Regions from separate parts of the Streptomyces sp. NBC_01334 genome, predicted to be linked through region 1. Evidence: riboswitches for the same ligand, from Rfam matches in the RefSeq annotation. Region 1 holds a riboswitch; each other region holds the start of a gene.
What was found. A riboswitch is a leader RNA that binds a small molecule or an ion and turns the genes downstream of it on or off. The one in region 1 is predicted to bind S-adenosylmethionine.

Region 1 (2,257 bases):
ACACACGCAGGAGCGGCTATGAGCGCTGTGACCCCCGCTGGAGGCGACACCGCGGCGGGCCGTTCCTGGCCCGAGGTGCTGAACGGTCTGCTGTACGGTCGCGACCAGGACGCCGACGCCACGTTCTGGGCGCTGGACCGGATCATGCGCGGCGAGGCGACCGACGCGCAGATCGCCGGGTTCGTGGTGGCGCTGCGGGCCAAGGGCGAGACCGTCGCGGAGATCAACGGACTCGTCCGGGCGATGTACGAGCACGCCAACCTGATCGAGGTGCCCGGCCGGACCGTCGACATCGTCGGCACCGGCGGTGACGGCGCGAAGACGGTCAACATCTCCACGATGTCGGCGATCGTCGTGGCCGGCTCGGGCGCCACGGTCGTCAAGCACGGCAACCGGGCGGCGTCCTCCGCGTCCGGCGCCTCCGACGTCCTGGAGAAGCTCGGCGTCAATCTGGAGCTGACCCCGCGGCGGGTGGCCGAGGTGGCCCAGGAGGCCGGGATCACCTTCTGCTTCGCGATCAAGTTCCACCCGGCGCTGCGTCATGTGGGCGCCGCGCGCGGCCAGTTGGGTATCCGCACGGTGTTCAACGTGCTCGGCCCGCTGACCAACCCCGCCAAGGTGCGGGCCCAGGCGGTCGGGGTCGCGGACCCGCGGATGGCGCCGGTCGTCGCGGGCGTCTTCGCCGAGCGCGGCAACTCCTCCCTGGTCTTCCGGGGCGACGACGGTCTCGACGAGCTGACCACGACCGCCACGTCCCACGTGTGGGTCGTCCGCGACGGCAAGGTCACCGAGGAGACCTTCGACCCGCGTGACGTCGGGCTCGAGCTGGTCCCGGTCGAGGCTCTGCGGGGCGGGGACCCGTCGTACAACGCGGAGGTCGCCCGCCGCCTTCTGGAGGGCGAGACGGGACCGGTGCGGGACGCCGTGCTGCTGAACTCGGCGGCGGCGCTGGTGGCCCTGGAGCCGGGCTCCGGAACCCTTGCCGGGCAACTGCGCGACGGCATGGACAAGGCGGCCGAGTCGATCGACTCGGGTGCGGCCAAGCGGGCGCTGGACCGCTGGGTCGCCGCCACCCAGGCGTGACGCCTCACCGCTGAAGGCCGTCCCGCGATCCGGACACGGGTTGCGGGACGGCGATCACTTCACGTACGTTCCTGTATCAGGTCATGAGTGACAGTCATGAGGCCCCGGCCGACTGTCCGGCAACCCTCCGTCCGTGGCGGGGTGCCCCGGGTGAAGACCAGGTCGTAGGCAGCGAGGTCTACGGCAAGCGCGGACCCCTCGCACTCTTCTGAGTGAGTACCGCCAGGGGTCCTGGTCGTTCGAGGGAGCCTTCCGTGAGCAAGCGAATGCGATAGGGCGTAGAGCCCCGCCTCCGCACACCCCTTTCACCTTCCTCCGTGCTCGAGCCATGCCCGCTCGCACGGTGGTTCCCCCTTGCCTCTCACGGGAGTTCGCCATGTCTGTCTCCACCGCTGCCGCCGCCCGTACCGTTTGTGCCCCGCTGCCCGTTCTCGGCCGGGATGTCACGGTCCCGCTCGTGACGGGCGGCGAGGTCACCTACGCGGCGCTCGACTACGCGGCCAGCGCCCCCGCCCTCCAGCGCGTCTGGGACGACGTGGCGGCCTACGCCCCGTACTACGGCAGCGTCCACCGGGGCGCCGGCTACCTCTCGCAGCTCTCCACGGACCTCTTCGAGAACGCCCGCAGGACGGTGGCCGAGTTCCTGGACTGCCGCCCCGACGACCAGCTGGTCTTCACCCGCTCGACGACGGACTCCCTCAACCTGCTGGCTCGGGCCCTCCCGGCCGGCTGCCAGGTCTTCGTCTTCGAGACCGAGCACCACGCCTCGCTGCTGCCCTGGCAGGACGCCCGGGTCACCTACCTGAACGCCCCGCGCACCCCGCGCCAGGCCGTCGAGACGCTGGAGCGGGCCCTCGCCGACCGTGACCCCCACGGCCCGGCCCTGGTCTGCGTCACCGGCGCCTCGAACGTCACCGGCGAGCTGTGGCCGGTACGCGAGCTGGCGGCCGCCGCGCACGCCCACGGCGCCCGGATCGTCCTGGACGCGGCCCAGCTGGCCCCGCACCACCCGGTCTCCGTGCAGGAGCTCGACGTCGACTGGATCGCCTTCTCCGGTCACAAGCTGTACGCGCCCTTCGGTTCCGGCGTGCTGGCCGGCCGCGCCGACTGGCTGGTGGCGGCCGACCCGTACCTCGCGGGCGGCGGCGCCAGCCGCAAGGTCACGCGGCGCGAG
Region 2 (2,257 bases), 6.2 Mb from region 1:
TTCCCCGGCATCGTCACCATCGCGCGCAGCAGCCGCGCCTTCCTGCGCCGCAACATCACGTACCTGGTCTCCGAGGCGGGCATACGGCAGTTCCTGGACGTCGGAACCGGCCTGCCTACCGCCGAGAACACCCACGAGGTCGCCCAGCGTCTCGCCCCCGAGACGCGGATCGTCTACGTCGACAACGACCCGCTGGTCCTGGCCCACGCCCGCGCCCTGCTCTACTCCACCGCGGAGGGCGCGACCTCCTACGTCGACGCCGACGTGCTGGACCCGGAGCGCATCCTGGCGAGCGCCGCGGAGACGCTGGACTTCAGCCGTCCCACCGCGCTCATCCTCAGCAACATCCTGGGCCACGTCGCCGACCACGACCAGGCCCGTTCCATCGTCAACAGCCTGATGGCGGCACTGCCGTCCGGCAGCTACCTCTCCGTCAACGACGGTTCGCGGGGCATCGACCCGGTCTTCGAAGAGGCCCAGGACGCCTACAACGAAAGCGGCGCCGTCCCGTACAACCTGCGCTCCGTCGACGAGATCACGGCGTACTTCGACGGCCTGGAGCTCCTGGAGCCCGGAGTCGTCTCGGTCCCCCTCTGGCGCCCGGAGGCCACCTCCCCCGCCCCCGACGTGATCGGCGAACACGGCGGCCTCGCCCGCAAGCCGTAGCGGCCACGCCGCTGCCCTCCCCACCGCACGGGCGGCCGGCGCGCGCTGACGCCGCTCCGCCGCACCCGCCGTCCGGGCCGGTGCGGCGGAGCCGTTCAACTCTCCTACCGATATTGACGGATAATGTCAGTACTCCGTAAGATCGACCCCGGCATTGAGTGTCAGCATCAAGCCCTGGCTAGCTGACCGGCAACCCTCCTCCGCGGTGGGGTGCTCCAGGTGAAAGCCCGGCAGGGTCACCGACCCTGCAAGCGCGTGGCCCCGTTCCAGGGGCCTGAGATGTGGAGGACCAGCGTGCGGCACAGCGGCAACCTGAGTGCCTCGATCGCGACCGCGGAACTGTTCTCCGGTTTCTCGCGCAGGCGCCACATCGACCTGCAGCGCTCCGCCAGCTGTCTGTGTCAGGGCTGATCACGCCCCACCCCGCAGGCTGACCCTCGCACACAGCGCGGTCACGCCGTCGTCGACGTCGCCATCGACCCGGTCGTCGACACCCCCTCCCCCTGAACAGTTCTGAGCAGTGCCGGCCCGTGCGTGGCCGGCACCCTCCGCGCATCGCCATGCCGCGTTCCGCACCGGCATGCGCGCGGTGACCTTGGAGTAGGAGAACCATCCCGTGACAGCGCATCCGGATTCCCGTACCCCCCGGTGGGCGGCGCTCGCCGCACTCGTGACCGGCAGCCTTCTGCTCAGCGCCTGCTCGTCGAGCGGCAGCGGCAGCTCGAGCGGCGAGGGCGGCAGCCCCAAGTCGGGTGGCACCCTGACCTTCGCGGTGGGTTCCGACGCCGGCTGCGTGGATCCGCAGCAGGTGGGCAGCAACGACACCATCTACTCACTGCGTCAGGTCGTGGACTCCCTGACCGACCAGGACCCCAAGACCGGCAAGATCGTGCCGTGGCTCGCGAAGAGCTGGGACGTCAGCGCGGACACCACGACGTTCACGTTCCACCTGAGATCAGGGGTGACCTTCAGCGACGGGACACCGCTCACCGCGCAGGTGGTCAAGGACAACTTCGACGCGGTGCCGAAGCTCGGCGCCCTCGCCACACTCGCCCAGGGGTACCTGAGCGGTGTGGAGAGCACCACCGCCGTGGACCCGCTCACGGTGCGGGTGAAGTTCAAGCAGCCCAACGCGCAGTTCCTCCAGGCCACGGCCACGCACTCGCTGGGGATCGAGTCGTCGGCGAGCGTGCGCAGGAGCCCGCAGGAGAAGTGCAGCAAGGGAGTGGTCGGATCCGGGCCGTTCGTGCTGAACGGCTATGTGCAGAACCAGTCGATCACCCTGGCCAAGCGCGCCAAGTACGCCTGGGGTTCCTCCCTGTGGACCAAGCAGGGCGAGGCCTACCTGGACAAGCTGGTGTTCAAGGTGGTGCCCGAGGCGGGCGTGCGCACCGGCAGCCTCCAGTCCGGCCAGGTGGACGCGATCGGCAGCGTCGGCAGGGCCAACGAGGCGGCGCTCAAGGGCGGCGCGGTGAACCTCCAGGCGCGGGCCAACCCGGGCGTGGTGTTCAACCTGGGGCTCAACAACTCCCGGCCGCTCTTCAAGGACGCGAAGGTACGCCAGGCGATCCTGTTCGCCATCGACCGGCAG
Region 3 (2,257 bases), 5.4 Mb from region 1:
CCGTACCACTTGTGCACGTCGTGCACCTCGACGGCGGCGGGCACGATCCCGGCGGTGTCGGCGCTCTGCACGGTCTCGGTGGTCATACGGCGGCCTCCCGGCGGATGCGGGCCCGCAGGTCGGTGAGACCGGTCCGCAGTTTCTGAAGCGGCGTCGGCGGCAGGGAACGCGTGGCGCCCCGGGCGTAGTAGCGCTCGACGTAGAACTGGACGACGGAGACGAGGCTGGTCAGGATCAGGTACCAGACGGTGACGACCAGCAGCAGCGGCACGATGTCGCCGGGATAGGTGGCGCCCATGGTCTGCGCGGTGCCGAACAGGTCGAGCAGCGACACGTAGAAGACCAGCGAGGTGGACTTGACCAGGCCGATCAGCTGGTTGACGTAGTTCGGCGTGATCGACCGCAGGGCCTGCGGGAAGACGATCTTCCAGAACTGGTAGCGCTTGGGCAGGCCGAGGGCGGCGGCCGCCTCGTGCTGGCCCTGGTCGACGGAGAGGATGCCGCCGCGGACCACTTCGGCGGCGTAGGCCGCCTCGTTGAGGCTGAGGCCGACGACGGCGATCACCATGTCGGTGGCCAGCCGGGACTCGTCGAAGCGGAAGAACGCCGGGCCGAAGGGGACCCCCACGCTCAGGGTCTGGTACAGGGCGCTGAAGTTGTAGAGGAAGAGCAGCACCACGATCAGCGGGATGGAGCGCAGCGCCCACACGTAGGTCCAGCTGACCGCGCGCAGCACCGGGCTCTTCGAGAGCCGGGCGAGGGCGAGCAGGATGCCGCCGAGGAGGCCCAGCACCGCGCTGTAGGCGGCCACTTCGAGGGTGATCAGCAGTCCGTCGAGGATGACCGGCCGCAGGAACCAGTAGCCGAAGCGGTCCCACTGGTAGAAGGGGTTGGAGATCAGTCCGTGCGTGAACTGCGCCACCAGGACCAGGGCCACGGCGGTGGCGATCCAGCGGCCGGGCTTGCGCAGCGGCTGGACGCGCTGGGCGGTGAGCTTCTCCGACGGGACGTCGATGGCGGGTGCGGGCTCGGCGAGGGTCACGGCGCCTGGGGGTTCACTCATGAGGGGCTCCGGCGGGAGTGGGACACCCCGGGTCACGGCGGACGTGCGTGGCCGGACGCGCTTCGGCGGGGCGGCGGGAACCGCTCCGCGGGCGCGAACAGGGCATGGCGCACGGATGCGTACAGGAGACCGGGGTGGGGCGGACAACGGCACACCGCTCGGGCGGTGTTCGTCAGGAACGCGGAGGCGGGGCTGCGGTGCGAGGGGTTCGTTCAGCCCCGACAGCGGGCACGGCCCGGTGCGGTACACAGTGCGCTGTTCACGCGCAGGAGATCGACGGCGCGGTTGGCGACGAGGATGTCGAGGTACGGCCGTACGCAGCCCCGGGGGCGACGGGGCGCCGTCCGATGAGCTGCGTACATGTCCGTCTCCATCACTGTTCCGGCCCCTGAGGGGCCCTCGCGCTTACCGATACGTCATTACCGAAACGTCGGTCCGGTCGTCACCTGGGGCACCCCACCGCGGAGCGAGGGTTGCCGGTCAGCTAGCCAGGGCTTGTCGCTGACGCTCATGACCGTTCTGGGCCGTAAGTAAGACAGTTGCCCGAACGAATGTCAACGGCGGTCCGGTGGATGGACCGGGTCAGGGCCGGTTGACCTGCGGTCGGACCGCCGCACCGGCTTCCGCGTGGGTCTCCCAGTCCAGGATCTGGACAGCGGCGCCGGCGGCCTCCAGGCCCTGGCAACGGGCGTGGTGGCGGCGGGCGATGGCGTCCAGGTCGAGGTGGGCGCCGAAGGCCGGACGAGCGGCCAGCCGGCGGGCGTAGGCCCACAGCGCGGGGTGGTCGGCGATGCGGTGCACGGCCCCCGCGTCCAGGTGGTAGCGGTGCACGGTGTCGAGTTGGACCAGGGCGACCCACAACTCGACGTCGGCAGCGGTGATCTGATCGCTGATCAGGTACTCGTGGGCACCGAGCCCTCGCTCCAGCACCCCGAGCGTGGTGAGCAGCGTGTCGAGGGCGGCGGTGCGCTCCGCCTCCTCGGCGTCGGCCGCTCCGGCGCGCTGGGCGGCCTCCTCGATGCCCTGGGCGCACATCCGCTCGACGGCCTCGATCTGGGATACCTGGCCGCACGGGTACAGGGTGGGCCGGCCGCCGCCGAAGTGCCGGGCCAGGTCCCGGGCGATGTCGGGGCCGTGGCTGCTGACGATGCGCCCGGACCAGTCGTCGCTGAGCACGGGGGCGAGGGCGGGTCC

Region 2: another riboswitch for S-adenosylmethionine. It lies ahead of OG736_RS40465 (putative leader peptide); the one in region 1 lies ahead of OG736_RS13150 (aminotransferase class V-fold PLP-dependent enzyme).
Region 3: another riboswitch for S-adenosylmethionine. It lies ahead of OG736_RS37110 (amino acid ABC transporter permease); the one in region 1 lies ahead of OG736_RS13150 (aminotransferase class V-fold PLP-dependent enzyme).

The regions. Positions count from the first base shown of each region.
Region 1 is NZ_CP130718.1:2,888,655-2,890,911, reverse strand. Features, by position in the region: gene trpD (anthranilate phosphoribosyltransferase) at 19-1,083, shown strand; SAM riboswitch class IV at 1,163-1,279, shown strand; gene OG736_RS13150 (aminotransferase class V-fold PLP-dependent enzyme) at 1,460-2,257, shown strand, end outside.
Region 2 is NZ_CP130718.1:9,096,151-9,098,407, reverse strand. Features, by position in the region: gene OG736_RS40470 (SAM-dependent methyltransferase) at 1-666, shown strand, start outside; SAM riboswitch class IV at 817-926, shown strand; gene OG736_RS40465 (putative leader peptide) at 946-1,077, shown strand; gene OG736_RS40460 (ABC transporter substrate-binding protein) at 1,283-2,257, shown strand, end outside.
Region 3 is NZ_CP130718.1:8,321,892-8,324,148, reverse strand. Features, by position in the region: gene OG736_RS37115 (amino acid ABC transporter ATP-binding protein) at 1-86, opposite strand, end outside; gene OG736_RS37110 (amino acid ABC transporter permease) at 83-1,063, opposite strand; SAM riboswitch class IV at 1,460-1,579, opposite strand; gene OG736_RS37105 (glutathione S-transferase C-terminal domain-containing protein) at 1,646-2,257, opposite strand, start outside.